Regions from separate parts of the Sphingomonas sp. KR3-1 genome, predicted to be linked through region 3. Evidence: predicted binding sites of a transcription regulator. Region 3 holds the regulator's gene; each other region holds the start of a gene.
What was found. Region 3 encodes LexA, which represses DNA repair genes until DNA is damaged. Its sites were predicted from a motif close to GTTCCNCNCTTGTTCT; they were not measured.

Region 1: ABLE38_RS07945 (protein ImuA) is a predicted target of LexA. The motif match lies at 4,154-4,169, and genes of this name have one in related genera.
Region 2: ABLE38_RS17455 (UvrD-helicase domain-containing protein) is a predicted target of LexA. The motif match lies at 3,049-3,064, and genes of this name have one in related genera.

What each region holds. Positions count from the first base shown of each region.
Region 1 covers NZ_JBDZDQ010000001.1:1,606,532-1,614,167, forward strand. Annotated here, with positions in the region: gene ABLE38_RS07925 (dihydrolipoamide acetyltransferase family protein) at 1-912, opposite strand, end outside; gene ABLE38_RS07930 (alpha-ketoacid dehydrogenase subunit beta) at 918-1,922, opposite strand; gene ABLE38_RS07935 (3-methyl-2-oxobutanoate dehydrogenase (2-methylpropanoyl-transferring) subunit alpha) at 1,952-3,223, opposite strand; gene ABLE38_RS07940 (hypothetical protein) at 3,374-4,072, opposite strand; gene ABLE38_RS07945 (protein ImuA) at 4,197-4,946, shown strand; gene ABLE38_RS07950 (DUF6504 family protein) at 5,353-6,849, shown strand; gene ABLE38_RS07955 (error-prone DNA polymerase) at 6,846-7,636, shown strand, end outside.
Region 2 covers NZ_JBDZDQ010000003.1:319,831-327,466, reverse strand. Annotated here, with positions in the region: gene ABLE38_RS17460 (hypothetical protein) at 1-724, shown strand, start outside; gene ABLE38_RS17455 (UvrD-helicase domain-containing protein) at 737-3,046, opposite strand; gene ABLE38_RS17450 (hypothetical protein) at 3,226-3,717, shown strand; gene ABLE38_RS17445 (inorganic phosphate transporter) at 3,910-5,553, shown strand; gene ABLE38_RS17440 (peptidyl-alpha-hydroxyglycine alpha-amidating lyase family protein) at 5,693-6,664, opposite strand; gene ABLE38_RS17435 (hypothetical protein) at 6,706-6,891, opposite strand; gene ABLE38_RS17430 (MFS transporter) at 7,017-7,636, shown strand, end outside.
Region 3 covers NZ_JBDZDQ010000001.1:50,546-58,181, reverse strand. Annotated here, with positions in the region: gene gltX (glutamate--tRNA ligase) at 1-590, opposite strand, end outside; gene ABLE38_RS00300 (ComEC/Rec2 family competence protein) at 673-2,835, shown strand; gene ABLE38_RS00295 (EF-hand domain-containing protein) at 2,832-3,527, shown strand; gene lexA (transcriptional repressor LexA) at 3,531-4,214, opposite strand; gene glp (gephyrin-like molybdotransferase Glp) at 4,273-5,457, opposite strand; gene ABLE38_RS00280 (PilZ domain-containing protein) at 5,496-6,389, opposite strand; gene ABLE38_RS00275 (glutathione S-transferase family protein) at 6,550-7,203, opposite strand; gene moaC (cyclic pyranopterin monophosphate synthase MoaC) at 7,364-7,636, opposite strand, start outside.

The DNA of each region.
Region 1 (7,636 bases), 1.6 Mb from region 3:
CGCGTCCGTCTGCGCCGCCATGCCGAGATGGACGCGGCCGTGGCGGGTGACCACGCCGGCCTCGTCGTCATAGCGCGCGTTGATCATCGGGAAATCGGGCAGCGCCCGGCAGATCGCGACGATCAGGAAGGGGAGCATGGTCAGCTTGGGGCGCTGGCCGCGATTGTCGTTGAGGTCGCCGCGCATCGCCTCGAGCGCGGTGACGTCGATCTCATCGACATAGGTGAAGTGCGGGATTTGGCGCTTGGAGGCGGCCATGTTCTCGGCAATGCGGCGGCGCATGCCGATGACCTTGATCGGCTGGTCCTCGCGGGCGCGGCTGGCGTGCGGCGCGTGATAGCCCTGCGCGCTGCCATAGCGGAGATACGCGTCGAGATCGGCGTGGCGGATATGGTTGCCGTCGGCCTTCACCACGGCGAGGTCGATGCCGAGATCGCGGGCGCGGGCGCGGACCGCGGGGGAGGCGAGGACCTGACGGTGGGCGACGGGCTCGGCCACCTCTTCCGTTCGGCTCGAGCTTGTCGAAGGCCGGCTCTCCACGGGCGTTTCGCTCGCGGCCTGGGGCGCTTCGACAGGCTCAGCGCGAACGGTTTCCTGGGGCTCCGCTGCTTCTTCGACACCCGGCGTCTCCGCCTCGACCTGCTCTTCCACCGGCGTCTCGGCGACGTCGCCCTCGACTTCGATCACCATCAGCCCCGAGCCGATCGCGACCATCTCGCCGACTTCGCCGGCAAGCTCGACGACGACGCCCGAGACCGGCGATTCCATCTCGACGGTGGCCTTGTCGGTCATCATGTCGGCGACCTGCTGGTCCTCCGACACCGTGTCGCCGACCTTGACGTGCCAGGCGACGATCTCGGCCTCGGCAATGCCTTCGCCGATGTCCGGCAGGCGGAAAGTGAAGCGTGCCATGCGGATCAGTCCTTCAGGATTTTCTTGAGCGCCGTGCCGATGCGCACCGGGCCGGGGAAATAGGCCCATTCCAGGCTATGCGGATAGGGCGTGTCGAAGCCGGTGACGCGCTCGATCGGCGCCTCGAGGTGATAGAAGCAGCGCTCCTGGACGAGCGCCGAAAGCTCGGCGCCGAAGCCCGAGGTGCGCGTCGCCTCGTGGACGATCATGCAGCGGCCGGTCTTCTTCACCGACGCCTCGATCGTCTCGATGTCGAGCGGGACGAGCGTGCGCAGGTCGACGATCTCGGCATCGACGCCCATCTCCTCGACCGTGTTGGCGACGACGTGGACCATCGTGCCGTAGCAGAGGATCGTCACCGCCTCGCCCGGGCGGACGACAGCGGCCTTGCCGAGCTCGACCCGGTAATGGCCGCCGGGCACCAGCGCGCCGGGATGATCGGCCCAGGTCTTGGCCGGGCGGTCGTAATGGCCGTGGAACGGGCCGTTGTAGATGCGCTTGGGCTCGAGGAAGAGGACGGGGTCATTGTCCTCGATCGCGGCGATCAGCAGGCCCTTGGCGTCGTAGGGCGTCGAGGCGATCACCGTCTTCATGCCCGAGACATGGGTGAAGATGCCCTCGGGCGACTGCGAATGCGTCTGGCCGCCGAAGATGCCGCCGCCATAGGGCGAGCGGATCGTGATCGGCGCGATGAAGTCCGCCGCCGAGCGATAGCGCAGCCGCGCCGCTTCGGAGACGAGCTGGTCGAGCGCCGGGTAGATATAATCGGCGAACTGGATCTCGGGGACCGGGCGCAGGCCATAGGCGCCCATGCCGATCGCCACGCCCATGATGCCGATCTCGGTGATCGGCGTGTCGAAGGCGCGGGTCTTGCCGTACTTGGCCTGGAGCCCGGCGGTGGCGCGGAAGACGCCGCCGAAATAGCCGACATCCTCGCCCATCACGATCACGTTCGGATCGCGTTCCATCATCACGTCCATGGCCGAGTTGATCGCCTGGATCATGTTCATCTGGATCATGTCGCTCATGATTTCAGCGTTCACAGCCCGGCCGCCTTCTGCTCGTCGAGCATCTGCTGCTGCTGTTCCTTCAGATGCCAGGGGATCTCTTCAAACACGCCCTCGAACATCGATTCGAAGGGCTGGTGCATGCCGTGGCCGAGGATGCCGTTCTTCTCGGCCTCCTTCTGCGCGCGCTTGACCAGCTCGGCGAGCTCGAGGTCCTGCGCGGCGTGGCGCTCCTCGTCCCATTCGCCCAGCGCGATGAGGTGTTCCTTTAGCCGGCGGATCGGATCGCCGAGCGGCCAGGCATTGGGCTCGCCGGCCGAGCGATAGGCGGTGGGATCGTCCGAGGTGGAGTGGCCCTCGGCGCGGTAGGTGAAATGCTCGATCAGCGTCGGGCCCTGGTTGGTCCGCGCGCGCTCGGCGGCCCATTGTGTGGCGGCGTACACGGCGAGCGCGTCGTTGCCGTCGATGCGCAGGCCGGCGATGCCATAGCCGATCGCGCGCGCCGCAAAGGTGGTCGCCTCGGCACCCGCGAAACCCGAGAAGCTCGAGATCGCCCATTGGTTGTTGACGACGTTGAAGATCACCGGCGCCTTGTAGACGGTCGCGAAGGTCAGCGCCGAGTGGAAGTCGCCCTCCGCCGTCGACCCTTCGCCGCACCAGGTGGCGGCGATGCGCGTGTCGCCCTTGGCCGCGCTCGCCATCGCCCAGCCGACCGCCTGGGGATATTGCGTCGCGAGATTGCCCGAGATCGAGAAGAAGCCGAACTCCTTGGACGAATACATGATCGGCAGCTGCCGGCCCTGCAGCGGATCGCCCTTGTTCGAATAGATCTGGTTCATCATCGTCACGATCGGATAGCCGCGCGTGATCAGGATTCCCTGCTGGCGATAGGAGGGGAAGCACATGTCGTCGCCGGCGAGCGCCATCGCGGCGCCGATCGACACGGCCTCCTCGCCGGTGGACTTCATGTAGAAGCTGGTCTTGCCCTGGCGCTGGGCGCGGAACATGCGCTCGTCGAACGCGCGGGTGAGCGCCATCGAGCGGAGCATGCGGCGCTTGGCGTCGGCGTCGAGGCGGGGGTCCCAGGGGCCGACGGCATTGCCCTCGTCATCGAGCACGCGGACCAGGCCATAGGCCAGCTCATGGAAGCTGGCGGCGGCATCGGCGGTGTCGGGGCGGCGAGTGGCGCCAGCGGCCGGCACCACGATGTCGCTGAAGTCCGCCTCGTCGCCCGGGCGGAATCGCGGCTCGGGCACGTGCAGCGCAAGCGGGGGCAGGTTGGCGCGGTCGCGCTCGCTGGACATGGGCTCTCCGGACATAGGTTCCCGTTACCAAACGCTCGGGAATCACGTTTCGCGCCATTGTTATAAAATTTCAAAGCCCCGCGCAAGAAGGTCAGGGGTGCTGACCTGAAATGCCGCCCGAAAGGATGGGAATTCGCGACGGCCCGAGGCTCAGGGCATGGGATCGCCGCGCCGATCGTCGGGCACCACGCCCGCCGCGTTGAGCACCGCCGCAGCCAGCGCGCGCGTCGGCGCGTCGAGCGTGCATTCGTGGCGGGTGACGACGTGATCGCCGGAAGCGGTGCGCAACTCGAAGAGCAGCTGGGTGCCATCCATGCACATCACCATGTCCTGGCGGCGCGGCGCCCCCGCGAACTCGCGGCCGTCCTTGTTGTCGGGCAGCCGCTCGGCGAAGCGGGCCGCGGCGAGCGCATCGCTGACGCGCGCGAACCGGTCGGCCGCCAGGGCGCTGGTCCGCCGTTCGTCGATCGGGCCGCCGCCATAGCCACCGCGCCCCTTGGTGCGCGTGTAGCGCAGCTCCAGCCGGCCATCGGCGCGCTGGTCGATCCCGATCACATAGGGCTGGTTGAAGGTCGGCAGCACCAGCATCCGCAACCGGCTGCGATAGCCGTCCAGCGCTTGCGGTGCCCACAGCATCGGCTCCTCCATCGAGGCGAGGTGCATGCCGACCCAGCTTTCGAGAAAGCCGTCCTTGTTGGGCGCGAAGTCGGGTGGGAGATACTGGGTCCTGGCTGCAGGTGCCTCCTGCGCCTGGGCGGCACCGGGCGCGAGGAGCAGCAGCGCGACGGCGAGCGCGGCCCGCATGCGACCGGGGCCGGAACGCGCAGCGCGGCTGGGGTTGCGGATCATGGTCCCGACGCTCCTTGAATTCGGTGGTTGCGACGAGCTTAGGGGCGCCGGGCGGAATCGCAATTGACTCTGCGTCGATATGGAACAAAATGGGAACATATCTGTCCCCCGAGTCGTGAGCAGCATGGCCGATCCTGCCGTCCTGAAGCAATTGCGCGAGACGCTGAGCGGTCTCGAAACCGGTGGTTTCCGCCGCCGACCGGCATTGCCCTTCGGGATCGAGGCGGTCGATTCGCGGCTGGCCGATGGCGGCTTGCGCCTCGACGCGCTGCACGAGGTTGCGGCCGGCACCAGCGACATGGCGGACGATTGCGCGGCGACGCTGTTCCTCGCCGGAATCGCGGCGCGCGCCTGGGGCCCGGTGCTGTGGGTGATACGGCGCCGCGACCTGTTCGCGCCCGGGCTCGCCCAGTCGGGGCTCGATCCCAAGCGGCTGATCTATGCCGAGGCGAAGGACGATGCCGAGCTGCTGGCGATCATGGAGGAAGGGCTGCGCCATCGCGGGCTCGGCGCGGTGATCGGCGAGGCCAAGCGCGCGGACATGACCGCGACTCGGCGGCTGCAGCTGGCGGCCGAGGGCGGACGGACGATCGCGCTGCTGCTGAAGCGCGCGGCACGCGAGGGCAGCGATCCGATCGCCATGCCCTCGGCGGCGGTGACGCGCTGGCGCGTGACGTGTGCGCCCTCGACGCCGCTGCCAGTGGCGGGCGTCGGCCGCCCGCGCTGGAAGCTGGCATGCGCGCGGCAAAAGGGGGGCGAAGGTTTCGAGATGATCGTGGAGGCATGCGATGCAACGGGTCGCTGCGCTCTTCCTCCCGTCATGGCCCATCGAAAGGCTGTGGCGGGCGGAAGCGCGCCCCGGCGCGCGGCCTGAGCCGCACGCGCCTTCCTTCCCCCTGGCCGCGCTCGACCCGCTGCGCGATGCGGCGGCGCAGGAGCAGGAACATGCCTGCTCGGTCCCGCGCGGCGGCGGCTGGCGCCCCGGCGCACGCTGGGCGCGCGAGGACGAACTCGGCAAGGTCGCGCTGCCGCCGGTGACGCGGGCGAAGGCGAAGCATGAAGTGGGACGCCGGGACGAGGCGGCAGCGGCGAATCCGTTTCGCCCGCTGCGGCCGGATGACGGCGGCGCGCCCGTAAAATTCCTCCCCGGAACGGGGAGGGGGACCGCCGGCGAAGCCGGTGGTGGAGGGGGCCCGCGCGCCTCAAACTCTACCGCTGGTGGAAAGCGGGGGCCCCTCCACCGTCCTTTGGACGGTCCCCCTCCCCGTTCCGGGGAGGAATTGGGCGCCCCCCTCGTCACATCGCTCCGCAACGGCAGCCGGATCGAGATCGCCGCCGCCTGCCCGGCCGCGCAGGCGCTGGGACTCAAACCCGGCATGGCGGTGACCCAGGCGCGCGCGCAGGTGCCGGGGCTCGATATCCGGCCGGCCGATCCCGCGGGGGACCTGGCCTCGCTCAAGCGCCTCGCCATCCTCGCGGCGCGGCGCTGGTCGCCGGTGGTCGCGGTCTGCGGCGAGGACGGGCTGTTCCTCGACCTCTCCGGCACCGCGCACCTGTTCGGCGGCGAGGCGGCGATGGCGCGGCGCATCGTCCGCCTGCTGGCGCGCGCCGGCTTCACTGCGCGGATCGCGATCGCCGATACGCCGGGCGCGGCCTGGGCGCTGGCGCGGTTCCGGGGAAGCTGCATCTGCCCGCCAGGCGAGCAGGCGCGCGCTCTTGCCGAGCTGCCCACCCCGGCGCTGCGCATCGACGAGGCGGCGGCCGAGCTGCTCAAGCGGCTCGGCATCGACCGAGTCGGCCAGCTCTCCGCCTTGCCTCGCGCGCCGCTCGTCCGCCGCTTCGGCAGCGCCACGGTGCTGCGGCTCGACCAGGCGCTCGGCCGCATGCCCGAACCGCTCGATCCCGTCATCCCGCCCGAGAGCATCGCCGTGCAGCAGCGCTTCGCCGAGCCGATCGCCACCGCCGAGGCGATCGAGCATTGGCTGGGCACGCTGGTCCCTCGCCTCGCCGCCGCGCTCGAAGCCGAGGGGCTGGGCGTGCAGGCGCTCGAATGCGTCGCCGATCGGATCGACGGAGTGCCGCAGCGCATCCGCATCGGCCTCGCCCGGCCCAACCGCGATCCCGCGCACCTGCTCCGCCTGCTCAAGCGGCGGATCGAGGATGTCGCGCCGGGATACGGTATCGACGCGATCACCCTGCATGTCCGCCGCGCCGGGCTGCTCGGGCCCGAGCCGGTGGTCGAACGGCTCGACGAGGAGGCCGCGCCCGATATCGCCACCCTGGTCGACACGCTGGCGACGCGGATCGGGCAGCGGCGGATGTGGCGGATGCGGCCGGTGGAAAGCGACGTGCCCGAGCGTTCGCAAGCGCGGATGGCGGTGCTCGATCCGCCCGCGCGCGGCATCCTGCGCCCCAGGGTCGACGATGTCCGCCAGCTCGATCGCCTGCCCGATCTCCATCCCTGGCATCCCGGCTGGCCCAAGCCGGCGCGGCTGCTCGCCCGGCCCGAACGGCTCGACCATGTCATGGCCGAGCTGCCCGACCATGCCCCGCGCCGCTTCACCTGGCGCGGCACCGCCCACCGCGTGATCCATGCCGACGGGCCCGAGCGCATCCAGGGCGAATGGTGGAAGCGCGGCGCCGAGCGGATGAGCGTGCGCGACTATTTCCGCGTCGAGGACGAGGCGGGGCGGCGCTACTGGCTGTTCCGCTCGGGCGATGGCGAGCGCGCCGTGACCGGGGACCTCAGCTGGTATCTCCACGGGGTGTTCGGATGACCTATGCCGAGCTCCAGGTGACGACGCATTTCTCGTTCCTGCGCGGGGCTTCCTCGCCCGAGGAGCTGTTCCGCCAGGCCGCGCTGCTGGGCTTGCCCGCGCTCGGCATCGTCGACCGCAATTCGGTGGGCGGGGTGGTGCGCGCGCTGGTCGCCGCCGAGCAGTTCAGCCAGCTCGGCATCCCGATCAAGATGATCGCCGGCTGCCGGCTCGACCTGGTCGATGGCAGCTCGGTGCTGGTCTGGCCCGAGGATACCGCCGCCTGGTCGCGGCTCACCCGGCTGCTCACGCTCGGCAAGGCGCGGGCGGATGCGCAACGCGGCGAGAAGGGCCAGTGCTTCCTCCATTGGGAGGATGTTGCCGGTGCCGCCGAGGGGCTGGTCGGCGCGCTGGTGCCCGGGCTCGCCGATACCGGCGACCCCCTGGCGCTGCGCTGGATGGCGGACGTGTTCGGCGCGCGCGGGCATCTCTGCCTGACCCAGCATCGCCGGCCGGGCGACGCGCTGCGAATCCACGCACTCAACCTGGCGGCCGAGCGCTTCGGGCTGACGGCGCTGGCGACCGGCGACGTGCTCTACGACACGCCCGACCGGCGCATGCTGCAGGACGTCGTGACGGCGATCCGCGAGTGCTGCACGATCGACGGGCTCGGTTTCCGCCGCGAGCGCAGTGCCGATCGGCACCTGAAGTCGCCCGAGGAGATGGCGCGGCGCTTCCGCGACTATCCGCAAGCCCTTGCCGCGTCGCAAGCGATCGCCGAGCGCTGCACCTTCTCGCTGCGCGACCT
Region 2 (7,636 bases), on a different contig from region 3:
TCATGGAGTTGCGCTAGGAATTCCACTGCAAAATGCGAGCGTTGGACCTTTTGCTCAGTTCCAGAACTCGGATGATAGCGAAGAGGCCCTTACTCAGTTAGTGATTCAGCTTGTTAAGAGGATTCCAGGTTCGGAGCCAGATAGAGAGGTTGTTAAGAGTCAGGTTGAAGCCTTCCGGGTAAAGGCACTAGAATTGGCTGCCAAAACTGAAGGGGATTCATCGCTCGATAGCGAAACTGACAGTACGTCGGTAGCCAAGCTATTCGAAGAGGTTAAGGTCATGTTTCAAGACCTTCCGAGTCGAATTGAGCGCCGCATTGATCCTGATGCATCCGGCAGCAGAAGAAAACGGCGACACGATATCAATATGATGCGTGATATGACTCGCAGTTTCGGCAGGGAATTGCCGGAAGGCGTTTCCTTGCTCATGATGGCCAGCCAGTTTCGAGACGACTTTCCTTGGATCTACGATATGGCCCTAGACGTCTTTCGGAAGCTAAATTCGGGAGATCCTACTGCGATTGAATCGCTGGAGAAGTTCGATCATGTTTTCCACATCACTATGGATCATCCCATTTTCCGTGAAATGATGTATAGAAACAAAGAAAGATCTTACCTTGTGGATGAAATGATGTTTTCACTACATGATGTAGTCAATTTTTCTAGGGAGCGGGCTATCAATAATAAGATTGCCGATGCTGCGCTGGAGTCGGCAAAAAAATAGCTTGAGACCTTCTTATCCCACCGTCACAAAACTATCCATAACCCGCTTCCGCCCGGCCTGCTCGAAGTCGATCTCGAGCTTGTTGCCTTCGATCTCGGCGATCGTGCCGTAGCCGAACTTCTGGTGGAACACGCGCATGCCGAGCGACAGGTCGTCGCGGGGCTTGGCGCCGAAGCTCACCGCAGACGCGCGGCTTTCCACCACGCGTGCCGGCTCACGCGAGAAGGTGCGGGCGGTGAAGCCGCCGCCGGGGTTCTTGGGGTCGACGCCCGCGGCGCGCTGCCAGCCGGGGCCCCGGCCGGTGCCGCGGCCGACATCGGCGAAGGGGTCGCTGCGTTCGCTCCAGTTGGCCTGCCATAGGCTCGCCCCGCCGGTCATCGTGCTTTCGCTCTCGATATGTGCCTCGGGCAGCTCGGCGACGAAGCGGCTCGGGATCGACGAGTTCCACTGGCCGTAGATGCGGCGATTGGCGGCGTGGAGGATGGTCGCGAGGCGGCGGGCGCGGGTGATCGCGACATAGGCCAGGCGGCGCTCCTCCTCGAGGCTGGCGAGGCCGCCCTCGTCGAGCGCGCGCTGCGAGGGGAAGATGCCTTCCTCCCAGCCCGCCAGGAACACCGTGTCGAACTCCAGCCCCTTGGCGGCGTGGATCGTCATGATCGTCACCTTGGCCTCGTCGGCGTTGTTCTCATTGTCCATGACGAGGGAGACGTGCTCGAGGAAGGCGCCGAGCGTTTCATACTCCTCCATCGCGCGGACGAGCTCGTTGAGGTTCTCGAGCCGGCCGGCGGCCTCGGCGGTGCGATCGGCCTGCCACATCGCGGTGTAGCCGCTCTCGTCGAGGATGATGCGGGCGAGGTCCGGGTGCTGGAGATCGTTGCCCATGGAGCGCCAGCGCGCCATGTCGCCGACCAGATTGCCGAGCGCGCGGCGGGCCTGGGGCGTCAGCTCGTCGGTATCGAGGATGCGCGCGGCGGCGACGGTGAGCGGGATGCCGGCGGCGCGGGCATATTGGTGGACCTTCGCCAGCGCCTTGTCGCCAAGGCCGCGCTTGGGCGTGTTGACGATGCGCTCGAAGGCGAGGTCGTCCGCCGGCTGGGCGACGACGCGGAGATAGGCGAGCGCGTCGCGGATCTCCTGGCGCTCGTAGAAGCGGAAGCCGCCGATGATGCGATAGGGCAGGCCGATCGCGATGAACCGGTCCTCGAACTCGCGGGTCTGGTGCTGGGCGCGGACGAGGATGGCGATGTCGTCCAGGGACTTGCCGCCGCGCTGGGCGCCCTCGATCTCCTCGCCGACGCGGCGCGCCTCCTCGGGCCCGTCCCACACGCCGAGCACCTTGACCTTCTCGCCGTCATTCTTGTCGGTCCACAGCGTCTTGCCGAGGCGGCCGGAGTTGTTGGCGATCACGCCCGAGGCGGCGGCGAGGATGTGCGGCGTCGAGCGGTAATTCTGCTCGAGCTTGATCACCTTGGCGCCGGGGAAATCCTTCTCGAACTTGAGGATGTTCTCGACCAGCGCACCGCGCCAGGAATAGATCGACTGGTCGTCGTCGCCGACGCAGCAGATGTTCTTGCGCTCCTGGGCGAGCAGCCGCAGCCAGAGATACTGGACGGCGTTGGTGTCCTGATACTCGTCGACCAGGATGTAGCGGAAGCGCTGCTGGTAGAGCTCGAGCACGTCGCGGTGGGTCTTGAGGATCACCAGCATGTGGAGGAGCAGGTCGCCGAAGTCGCACGCGTTGAGCGTCTTCAGCCGCTCCTGGTAGAGATGGTAGAGCGCGGCGCCGAGGCCGCCGCCATAGCGCTCGGACTCGCCGGCACCGATCTCGGCCGGCGTCAGCCCCTTGTTCTTCCACTCGTCGATCAGCCCGGCGAGCTGGCGCGCGGGCCAGCGCTTCTCGTCGAGATCGGCGGCGAGGATCAGCTGCTTGATCAGGCGCAGCTGGTCGTCGGTGTCGAGGATGGTGAAGTTCGATTGCAGGCCGACCAGCTCGGCATGGCGGCGCAGCATCTTGGCGCCGATCGCGTGGAAGGTGCCGAGCCAGGGCATGCCCTCCACCGCATCGCCGACGAGCCGGCCGACGCGCTCCTTCATCTCGCGCGCCGCCTTGTTGGTGAAGGTGACGGCGAGGATCTCGCTGGGATAGGCGCGGCGGGTCCACAGCAGATGGGCGAGGCGGGCGGTGAGCGCCGCGGTCTTGCCCGTGCCGGCGCCGGCGAGGACGAGCACCGGGCCGTCCACGGTGAGCACCGCCTCGCGCTGGGGCGGGTTCAGGCCGTTCAGATACGGAGCGTTGGCGTCGGTCTCTACGGGGACAGTCATAGCGAACAACTAGGGAACGCCCGGCCGCCCCGCAAGCTCCGAGCGACACGCACATTATGCACGATTCCTGGAAATATCCCGCAACAAAGCTCTAGCCACGGAAACAAACCCGCAATAATACCTAATTGCCGTCAACCATCGGTTGGTGGCCAAATCCCGCAGCTGGGGAGCAGGGATATATGATGATTCGGGGGGCGGGTCTGATTTTGGCGGCGGGGGCGGGCTTCGCCTGCGCGCCGGCCTGTGCACAGACGATTGCGGCGGCGGAGACGGCCTATCTGGTCGTGCGGCCGGAAGTGCGCACCAAGACCGACGAGCATGTCCAGGGGTTGTGGCTGCGCACCACCGCGACGGTGCGTGCGTCGAGCGAGGAATGGCGCGCGGACGAGACCAGCGCGGGATATGGCGTGTCGGTCCAGAAGGAAGTGATCGGGCATACTTGGCTGGGCCTGACCGGCTACACCCAGGCGCCGCGCTTCGATGCGGACCGCGGCATGATCCGCGATGCCCGCCACTATGCCGGCGCGCGGCTGAGCTTCGAGGCGTCGGACCATGTCGAGCTGGGCTTCGCCTGGTTGCGGCGGCTGCGCGGGCGCGGCTTCATGAGCACGCCGGGCAGCAATCGCGGCATCAAGCCGGGTCCCAAGGCCTATATGCAGTTTCATTTCTGAGCCGCTCCGGCGCGCGCCGGAGCCGATTTCCCGTGCTGCGCCGATCCCAGGATCGAGGCGGCAAGGCCGAACGCCCCATCCCGCAGCCCCGGGGTGGGGCGTTTCTTTTGCGTATCGTTTTGCGCCGACCCCTCGGTCTGTCACGCGTTTGTCACACGCCTGTCACACCCTCCGGCCAGAGGCGCGATCATCATGGCATCACTCGCTCTGGACCAAGCCCCGCCGGTTGACCAACCGCAGCCGGGGCCCCGATTCGACTACAAGACGCATCCCCTGGCCAAGTTGCTGTTCGCGGCGATCATGGTCGGCGGGCTGGCCTTTGCCGGCTGGAGCGTCCTGACGGACACGCGGGGTGTGGGCGAGACGCTGGCGACCAGCGTGTTCCTGTTCCTCGGGCTGGCGCTGCTGATCGCGCTCGGCTTCGAGTTCGTGAACGGCTTCCACGACACCGCCAACGCCGTCGCCACGGTGATCTACACCAATTCGATGCCCGCGCATTTCGCGGTGATCTGGTCGGGCTTCTGGAATTTCCTCGGCGTGATGTTCTCGAGCGGCGCGGTCGCCTATTCGATCATCACGCTGCTGCCGGTGGAGCTGATCCTCAACGTCGGATCCGCGGGCGGCTTCGCGATGATCTTCGCGCTGCTGCTCGCCGCGGTGCTGTGGAACCTCGGCACCTGGTATATCGGCCTGCCCAACAGCTCGTCGCACACGCTGATCGGCTCGGTGCTCGGCGTCGGCTTCGCCAACCAGCTGATCAACACCGGATCGCGCGGCGGCACCGCCGGCGTCGACTGGAGCCAGGCGACCAAGATCCTCACCGGCCTGTGGATGGCGCCGCTGATCGGCTTCTTCGCCGCGCTGGCGCTGCTGCTGGTGATGCGCATCTTCCTGCGCAACCCGAAGCTCTACACCTCGCCGATGCCGCACACCGCGCCGCCGATCGGCATCCGCAGCGCGCTGATCTTCACCTGCACCGCGGTCTCGTTCAGCCATGGCTCGAACGACGGCCAGAAGGGCATGGGGCTGATCATGCTGATCCTGATCGGCTGCGCGCCGACCGCCTATGCGCTCAACCGCACCCAGTCGGCGAGCGCCACGCCGGCCTATGTCCAGACCGCCACCGTCGCCGAGGCCGCGTTCGATGCGCGCAGCGGCGGGCTGCCCGATGTCGCGCCGGTCGACGCGCGCAAGATCCTCACCACCGCGCTCCAGCAGCGCAAGGCCGACAGTCCGCAGGTGTTCGCCGCGCTCGAGGGCCTGTCGAAGGATCTCACCGCGCGCGTCCAGGGCTATGGCTCGCTGAGCAAGGTGCCGGCGGAAGCGACCGGCAATGTCCGCAACGACATGTACCTGGTGCTCGACACCACCAAGCTCGCCACCAAGAAGCCCGATGGCTACCAGCCCGCGGAGCTGAAGGCGCTGACCGACTATCAGAAGAACCTCGAAGCCGGCACGCGCTACATCCCGCTCTGGGTGAAGATCGTCGTCGCGCTTGCCCTGGGTCTCGGCACGATGATCGGCTGGAAGCGGATCGTCGTCACCGTGGGCGAGAAGATCGGCAAGCAGCACATGACCTATGCGATGGGCGCTTCGGCCGAGCTGGTCGGGGCGAGCACGATCCTGCTCGCCGACCGGTTCGGCCTGCCGGTGTCGACCACGCACATCCTCTCCTCGGGCGTCGCCGGCGCCTCGGTGGCGAGCGGCGCGGGGCTGCAGGCCCGCACGGTGCGCAACCTGGCGCTGGCCTGGCTGCTGACGCTGCCCGCGGCGATGCTGCTCTCGGGCGGGCTCTACTGGGCGATGCTCAACGCAGTGAAGCTGTTCGGGCTTTGATTTGACCCGCTGCCGTCGCCCCCGCGAAAGCGGGGCCCCATCTCCTGCACGCGCGGGCTGATGCGACGGCGGTTTCGCGCCTGACTTCTCCCCGAGCTGGGTCGCCGCCTTCGCGGGGATGACGCGCTTGGGCGCGCTACTACCGCGCGAACTTCTGCACGCGCTGGCCGGCGATATCGACGACGTAGAGATTGCCGGCGGCGTCCGCGGCGATGTCGTGCGCGATCCAGAACTGGCCGTCCTGGTTGCCGAGCCGGCCGAAATGCGCGGTCACCCGGCCGTCGAGCCCGGCGATGGTGACGCCGTCATGATCGGGCACCTTGTCCGGGTTCGCGCCGCCGTCGAGGATCGCGATCCGGCTGCCGGGCAACAGCGCCAGGCCGAAGGGGCGGCCGATCGTGGCGGACTTCCATTCGCCGAGATAGCGGCCCGTCCCGTCGAAGACCTGCACCCGGTCGTTGACGCGGTCGGCGACATAGACGCGGCCCGCCGCATCCACCGCCAGTGCGTGCGGGATGTTGAACTGGCCCGGCCCGGTGCCGCGGCTGCCCCATTGGAACAGCAGCTTGCCGTCGGCAGCGAACTTCATCACGCGCGAATTGCCATAGCCGTCCGCGACGTAGAAGCTGCCGTCGGCGAGCGGCGCGACATCGGTGGGGCGATCGAAATGACTGGCATCGGCACCGGCGACGCCGTGCTCGCCGAGGATACGGAGCAGCTCGCCGCCGGGCGTGAACTCGAACACTTCGTTCGAGCCGGTATCGGTGATCCAGACATGGCCGTTCGCGCCGATGCTGATGCCGTGCGGAATGACGAAGCGCCCGGCGCCCCATTCGCGGAGCAGCCTGCCGGTGCCCGCGTCGAACACTTCGACCACAGGCTCCTTGACCAACGTCAGCGCCTTGGCATCGGTGCCGCGATTGCCGCGGTGCAGGACGAACACTTCGCCGCCGTGCACCGCGACGCCCGAACAGGGGCCGAGCAGGCGGCTCTCGGGGAGGACCGGCCAGCCATGGACGACGCGGTAGTGCGGTTGCGGGGCCGCGGCGGCGAGCAGGAGCGGGGCGAGGATCGCCAAGGTGGTGATGCGCATGCGAGCAGCTTGCTTCATCCGTCATCCCGGCGAAAGCCGGGATGACGATAGCGGCTCCATCAAAGCCGCTTCACGCCGACCTGGAACAGATGCGTCGCCAGCTCGATGCTGAACTTGAAGCCCTGGGCATCGGCGCGAAGGTCTGCCTTGAAGTGCGCGACCGGGTTCCAGAAGGCGACCACCAGGCCCGCGAGTAGCGCGAACGCCATCGCAAAGGCCAGCCGCCTGCCTGCCGATTCCTGCATCGCCTTCCTCCCTGGTCGGTCGCTGAGTGCGGCGTACCGGTACGCAGGCGAAACTGTCGCCGCGATGAACGGGCTTCCCCTTTGCGGCGGATCGATCCAAGGAGAGGGCGAAAAGGGGAGAGGGCATGACCAAAGCCGCCGCATCGCACCGCCGCATCCTGTTCGCGAGCCTCGTCGGCACGTCGGTCGAATTCTATGACTTCTACATCTACGCCACTGCAGCGGCGCTCGTCTTCCCCGACCTGTTCTTCCCGGCGAGCGAGCCCTGGATCCGCCAGCTCGCCAGCTATGCCAGCTTCTCGGTCGCCTTCTTCGCGCGGCCGCTGGGCGGCGTGCTGTTCGGCCATTTCGGCGACAAGCTCGGGCGCAAGTCCACCCTCGTCGCCTCGCTGATGCTGATGGGCCTCTCGACCGTGCTGATCGGCTTCCTGCCCGGCTATGCGCTGATCGGCTGGACGGCGCCGCTGCTGCTCTGCCTGCTGCGCTTCGGCCAGGGGCTGGGGCTGGGCGGCGAATGGGGCGGGGCGAGCCTGCTCGCGGTGGAGAACGCCCCGCCGGGCTGGGCCAATCGCTATGGCAGCTTCCCGCCGATGGGTGCGCCGGTGGGCTTCATCTTCGCCAATGGCTTCTTCCTGGTGCTCGGCGCGGTGATGGACGAGGCGACCTTCCGCGAATGGGGCTGGCGGCTGCCGTTCCTCCTGAGCTCGGTGCTGGTCTTCCTCGGCCTGTGGGTGCGCCTCAAGAT
Region 3 (7,636 bases):
TCGACCACCACTGCGAGCATATAGGTCGGCGTGCCGTCCGAGCGGAGCAGGACGAGATCGTCGAGTTCGGCATTGTTCACGGTCACTGCGCCCTGGACATGGTCCTGGATCGTCACGCTGCCTTCGCGCGGCGCCTTGAGGCGGATGACGAAGGGCGCATTGCCGCCCTCGGCCTCATCGCGGTCGCGCCAGCGGCCGTCATAGCGCAGCGGCTGCTTGTTCGCCTTCTGCTCGGCGCGCATCGCCTCGAGCTCCTCGGCGGTGGCGAAGCACTTGTAGGCATGGCCGTTCGCCAGCATCTCGCGAGCCACCTCGGCATGGCGTGCGGCGCGGGAGAACTGGAACACCTCGTCGCCGTCCCAGTCGAGGCCCAGCCAGCGCATGCCGTCGAGGATCGCCGCGATCGCCGGCTCGGTCGAGCGGGCGCGATCGGTATCCTCGATGCGCAGCAGGAACTTGCCGCAATGGTGGTGGGCATAGAGCAGGTTGAACAACGCGGTGCGTGCGCCGCCGATGTGCAGGAACCCGGTGGGGGACGGTGCGAACCGCGTGACGACCTGTTTCGCACCCGTATCAGATGTTGCGCCCAACCGAGCTTGCTCCCAGACTGTGTTTCCGATGGCCCATTCAGCCGCCGAGGGCGCCCCTAGCACGGGGTCTGCCTCCCTTCAAATGGGGGCAGGGGCGGCCTTTCGCCAGTGTGCGGCGGCGATCGAGCACTGGCTCGAGGCCGAGCGCGCGCAGCTCCCCTTATGGCTGCCCGTCGCGCTGGGCGGCGGGATCGCGGGCTGGTTCCTGCTGCCCGATGCCGCGCGCTGGACCGGCTTCCTGCTCGCCGCCGCCGCGGTGGCGCTGCTCGGGCTCGCGCTGCCGGGGCGGTTGGGGCGGTCGCTGCTGCTCGGCGGGCTGGCGCTGGCACTGGGCTGTGCGCTGATCTGGTGGCGCGCCGAGCGAGTCGCGGCGCCGGTACTGGCGCGCCCGGCGGTGGTGGCGATGACCGGCAGGGTGGTGCGAGTCGAGCCGCTGCCGGCGCGCGACCTGGTGCGGGTCACGCTCCTGCCAGGGCGCAGCGACCTGCCGCCGCGGATACGCGTCAATCTTGCCACCAAGGACGTGCCGGTGGGTGTTGCGAAGGGAGCCGTTCTGGCGTTGCGGGCGCGACTGATGCCGCCGGCCGAGCCTGCGGTGCCGGGCGGATACGACTTTGCCCGCGCCGCCTGGTTCGCCGGGCTGGGCGCGACGGGCAAGGGCTTCGCGCCGGTGACCGTGATGAAGCCGGCGGAAGCGGCGGGCGCGGACCTGCGCGCGTCGCTCTCCGCGCATATCCAGTCGCGACTCGAAGGCAGCGCCGGCGGCATCGCCTCTGCGCTCGCAACCGGCGACCAGGGTGCGATCACCAATGACGATGTCCAGGCGATGCAGCGTTCGGGCCTCGCGCATTTGCTCTCGGTGAGCGGCCTGCACGTCACCGCGGTGACTGCCGCGGCGATGCTGCTCGTGCTCAAGCTGCTCGCGCTGAGCCCCACGCTGGCGCTGCGCTGGCGGTTGCCGCTGGTCGCGGCGGGCGCGGGTGCGCTGGCGGCGATCGGCTATACCTGGCTTACCGGCGCCGAGGTGCCGACGATCCGCTCCTGCGTCGCCGCGCTGATGGTGCTGCTCGCGCTGAGCCTGGGGCGCGAGGCGATCACCCTGCGGCTGGTCGCTGCGGGTGCGGTGATCGTGCTGCTGTGCTGGCCCGAGGCGCTGGCCGGCCCGAGCTTCCAGCTGAGCTTCGCCGCGGTGACGGCAATCGTCGCGGTGCATGAGAGCCCGCGGATCAAGCGCTGGTTCGGCAAGCGCGACGAGGGCTTGCCCGCCAAGCTGGCGCGCGAACTGGGCTCTTTGCTGCTCACCGGCGTGCTGGTCGAGGCGGCGCTGGCACCGATCGCGCTCTATCACTTCCACCAGTCCGGCATTTACGGCGCGCTCGCCAATATCGTCGCGATCCCGCTGACGACCTTCGTGATCATGCCGCTCGAGGCGCTGGCGCTGCTGTTCGACCTGGTCGGGCTGGGCGGGCCGTTCTGGTGGCTGACCGACCAGGCGCTCCACCTGCTGCTCTGGCTGGCGCGGACTACCGCCGGGGCGCCCGGTTCCGTCGCGGCGTTGCCGGGGATGCCGGGCGGCGCCTATGCGCTGATGGTCGTCGGCGGATTGTGGCTCGCGCTGTGGCGGACCGGCGCGCGCTGGGCAGGCGGCGTGCCGCTCGCGATCGGCATGGCCTGGGCGCTGCTGACCCCGGCGCCCGACCTGATCGTCACCGGCGATGGCCGTCACCTCGCGATCCGCATGCCTGAGGGCGGCTTCGCGCTGCTCCGCGACCGGGCGGGGGACTATACCCGCGACATGCTGGCCGAGAGCGCGGGCACCGAGGAGGATCTTGCTGCGCTGGACGAAGAGCCTGGGGCGCGGTGCAGCGCCGACCTTTGCCTGATCGAGCACCGCGCTGGCGACCGCGTCTGGCGGGTGGCGGCGACGCGCAGCGGCTATCCGCTGCCCTGGGCCGAGTTCACTGCGCTGTGCCGCAGCGTCGACGTGATGATAAGCGACCGGCGCCTGCCGGCGGGCTGTTCGCCGCGCTGGCTCAAGCTCGACAAGCCGGCGCTGGCGAAGACGGGCGGGGTGGCGATCGCCTTTGCCGGCGCGCGCGTCACCACCGTCCGCGGGCCGGGGCACCATCCATGGCGCGACCCGCCCAAGGTGCAGCCGCCCTATCAACCGGAACAACCCGATCCGCATGTCCGGACACGAAATCGCTGGCCTTCGGCGCGGGGTGGCGGTTTTCTTTCGCCATGATGCGAGCCCCGAAGAAGAGCGACACGATCGAGGTGCGGCTGCCGCATGCGGTGAAGCGGGCCTTCATGGCGCAGTGCCAGGCCGAGGGGCGGACCGCGAGCGACGTGGTGCGCGGTTTCGTCGAAGGGCGGATCGCCGGCGCGCCGCCTGCGCCCACGCCGGCGCCGCGGCTCTGGCTGCGCCTGGTTGCGGCTGCCGCGATGATCGGCGCACTCGGGCTGGCAATGCCCTCGGTGGTGACGGCAGCGCCCGATTTCCGGCCGGGCTTCGCGGCAGTCGACCGCAATCACGACGGGATCCTCACGCCGGACGAATATGGCACCGGGCCGCAGCCGGTGCTGCATTGCGGCGCGCATCGCACGATGGCGCTGCCGCTGCGCCGCGCCTCGGCACCCGAGGTCCGCGGCATCCGGCCTTTTGCCGTTGCGGCTGCGGACTTCAGCTTCGCCGACACGGACAGCAATCGCGACGGCAAGATCAGCCTGGGCGAATATGCCGCGCGCCGGCTCCGCGTGCTGCATGCCGGCTTCGCGCTGCTCGATGCCGATCACGATGGCAGGTTGACGCCCAGGGAATATGCCGCCGGTTGGAGCAGCTTCCTGTTCAAGGGCGTGCAGCCCGATGTCGCGCCCTTCCAGGAACTCGATCGCAACGGTGACGGCAAGGTCAGCTGGAGCGAGTTCCTGGCCTGAGGCTCAATATTTGCGTAGCAGCCCGGCGAGGCGGCCTTGCACGCGAACCTGGTCGGGGCGGTAGCGCTGGGGATTGTAGTCGCGGTTCGCCGGGTCGAGCCGGATCATCGCGCCTTCCTTGCGGAAATACTTCAGCGTCGCCTCATTCTCGTCGATCAGCGCAACGACGATCTCGCCGTCCCGCGCCGTCTCGGTGCGGCGGATCAGGGCGTAGTCGCCGTCGAGAATGCCGGCCTCGACCATCGAATCGCCGGCAACCTCGAGCGCATAATGCTCGCCCGCACCGAGCAGGGCGGCGGGGACGGGGAGCATCGCCGAATCTTGCAGCGCCTCGATCGGGGTGCCGGCGGCGATGCGGCCGTGCAGCGGAATCTCGATCACGTCATTGGCCGGCGCCGGCAGATTCGTTGACTCCTTTGACGCACCCACGGGTGCGGGAGCCGCCTTGGCCGGCTTCTTCGCGGTCTCGCCGCGTTCCGGCATGCGCAGCACTTCGAGCGCGCGGGCACGGTTGGGCAGGCGGCGAATGAACTCGCGCTCTTCCAGCGCCGAGATCAGCCGGTGCACGCCCGACTTCGACTTGAGATCGAGGGCTTCCTTCATTTCCTCGAACGAAGGCGACACGCCAGTCTCGGCAAGCCGATCGGCAATAAAGCAGATGAGCTCGTGCTGCTTGCGCGTGAGCATCCCGTTTCTCCCGGTCTGGAACAGACTGGGAACGTTTATGCAATGTTCCGCGCGCTTGTCAAGCGATGTCGAGGATTTCTGCCGAGTCGCCGGTTTTCGCCTCCGGAGCGCCCGCAGGACGGACGATCAGGCAGGTCGCCTGCGCCAATGTGCGCAGCATCGACGAGTCCTGGATCGGTGCGACATGCGCCCGCCCATCGACCAGCACGGCACGGAGATAGTCGGCGCGCGCGCCGGTGGCGGGGAGCGGTTCGCCGAGCGGCACGTTGCGCGTCTTTGGCAGCGGATCGGCGGCGCCGGCGAGGTGCGCGACCAGCGGGCGCGCGAACAATGTGGCGGTGACGAAGGCCGAGACCGGATTGCCGGGCAGGCCGAGCACCACGGCATCGCCGAGCCGGCCCGCCATCATCGGCTTGCCGGGCCGCACCGCGACCTTCCAGAAGTCGATCGCGGCGCCCGCGGCCTCGAGCGCCGGGCGGACGAGATCGTGATCGCCGACCGAAGCTCCGCCGCTGGTGACGAGCAGGTCGCAGTCCAGCGCCCGGAACGCCGCCGCGAGCGCGGCGCGATCATCGGGCAGGATGCCGAGATCGATCAGCGCGACCGGCAGGTCGGCGAGCAGCGCGGCGAGCAGCAGGCGGTTGGTCTCGGGGATCTGGTCGGGGCCGAGCGGCGTGCCGGGTGGCACCAGCTCGTCGCCGGTGGAGAGCAGCGCCACGCGGACCTTGCGGCGGACGGGCAGGGCGGCATGGCCGGCGATCGCGGCGAGCGCGAGCCGGGCGGGGGTGATCCGCTCGCCGGCCCGGATCAGGACCTCGCCTTCGGAGAAATCGAGCCCGCGCGGGCGGACGCTGCTGCCGAGCCCGAGCGGGCCTTCGCCGGCTAGCGTGAGGGCAGCACCGTCGCGTGCAGCTTCCTCCTGCACCAGCACGGTGTCGGCGCCTGGCGGGAGCGGGGCGCCGGTGAAGATGCGGATCGCCTGGCCCGGGGCGACTTCGCCGGCGAACCCGCGCCCGGCGGCGCTTTCGCCGATTACCTGCCAGGGCCCGGGCAGATCGGCGAAGCGGATCGCATAGCCGTCCATCGAGGAGAGGTCGGACGCGGGCTGGGTGCGCAGCGCGAGGATATCCCGCGCCGCCCAGCGGCCCGCGGCCTCGGCGGGCGGGCAGCTCTCCTCCGCTACCGGTTCGGCCAGCGCGAGCAGGCGGGCCTGGGCTTCGGCGACGGGGAGGAGGGCGGTCATCCGCCCGGCCTAGGATAGCGCGCGGACCTGCGCCAGCCTCAGTTCGGGTTGGTCATCCGCCCGATATCGCCGGCCTTGAGCGGCAGGCGGAACTCGCAAAGATAATGGTTGCGGTCGTCGCGCTCGATCACCGAGGCCGGGCCGCCGCCGATATGCGGGAGCGAGATCCACAGCTGGGTGCCGGCGGCGAAGGGCGCGTTGGTCTCGAACTCGACCAGATGCGGGGTGATCGCGCGCAGCTTGACGTTCCACCAGCGCACGCCCTCGCGCACCCGCGCCGGCGCATCGAGGCGGATCGCCTGCTTGTCCGGGATCAGGCCGGTCGGCTCGTGCATCACCGCCATGCGCGTGTGGTGCGGCGGGGTCTTCTGCACCTGGCGGAGCCACGGCATCAGCATCTGCCAGGGAATGTCCTCGTAGAAGGCGACGCCGGCGAGATTGCCCTGCGACCAGCGGACCACGCCATCGAGTGGGCGCAGCCCATCGAAATTGATCTGGACGACATCGCCGAGCTGGAGCGCGATGTCGGTCTCGAAGCCGCAGCCGCCCTGCGAGAGGTTGCGGCTGCGGGTGAATTCCACCTGGTTGCCGCGGCGCACGCAGATCGTCTGGTGCAGCTCGACGCGCGGCACGTTGCGGCGCTCGGCGGGAAGGGCGGCGAGGTTGCGCGCGAGCGTGCTGATCACGTCGATCGGCTCGGCGAAGAGGAAGCCGGCGGCGCCTTCGTCGGTCCAGGAGACTCGACCGGGCAGCGACTGGCCGTTGGCGAGCTCGAGGTTGAGCAGGTCGCCTTCCGCGACGTCGTCCTCGATCTGGAGCGTCGCGCCGGCGGCGCTCAGCTTGCGGATCGTGCAGGGCAGGCGGCCGCTCTCATCGGCGAGGAAGGCCGAATCCAGGCTGGCATGCTCGGACGGATCGGCGGCCGCCAGCATCGCCGGCGGCTCGGCCCCGAGACTGAAAATGGTGGAGGACGCAAGCCCTTGTCGCATAACTGAAATTTCTCGCCCAGACGCCCGGGGTGATAGTGGCGGCGCGGCGTGAAGGCGGGGTTAATTCTGAGGGTTGCGGAATCCCTAATGCGCCCCGGAACGATCAGTCGCGGTCCGGCGCGCCGAGGGGGAAATAGCCGCGATAGGGCCGCGCTTCCTCGACGCAGCGCGCGATCGAGGGACGCGCGAGCAGACGGGCGCGATAGGCGCGGAGATGGGCCAGGTCCTCGGGAATGGGGCGCACCCAATCGGCGTAGAAGAGCGAGGGCCCGGCGGCGCAATCGGCGAGCGTGAAGCGGTCGCCCACCGCCCAGCTGCGCCCGGCGAGATAGGCATCGAGCCAGGCATAGACCTTGTCGAGCTTCGCCATGGCCTCCTCGAGACCGACCGGGTCGCGCCGCTCCTCGGGCAGCAGCGCGTTGAGCACGGGCCGCTGCATCATGCCCATGACATAGTTGTCGAACACCCGGTCGAGCATCCGCGCCTGCACCGCGAGGTCGGGGTCGGCGGGGATCATCGGCACCGGGCCGGGATGGTGGACGTCGAGATATTCGACGATCGCCGTCGCCTCGAGCACCGTCCGCTCGCCCTCGACCAGGACGGGGAAGAGCTTGAGCGGCCAGCGCGCTTCCAGCTCGGCACTGGCCCCAGGGTCCTCGAGATTGCGGAACGCGAAGTCGGTGCCGTTCTCGTAGAGCGCGATCAGCGCCTTCCAGGTGTAGGACGAGAAGGGGTGGCCGAAGAGCTGAAGGGTCATGGCGGGGCTCGAATAGTTAGGTTGTGAACTAACTATTATGATTTGGTGCGGCTGTCCATCCCTGTTCGTCACCCCGGCGAAAGCCGGGACCCAGGGTTTCTCTACCGTGCCGCGCTTGGCTGTGGATCCCCGCCCGCGCGGGGATGACGGGAAGAGGGCGTCAGGCCACCCAGTCGCCCGATTTGCCGCCCTTCTTGGAGAGCAGGCGAATCTCGCCGATCACCATCGCCTTATCGAGCGCCTTGGCCATGTCGTAGAGGGTGAGCAGCGCGGTGGAGACGGCGGTGAGCGCTTCCATCTCGACGCCGGTCTGCGCCTCGGTCGCGGCAGTGGCAGTGACGGTGATGCCCGTCTCGTCGGGGATCAGGTCGACCGCGACCTTGGTGAGCGGCAGCGGGTGGCAGAGCGGGATCAGCTCGGCGGTGCGTTTGGC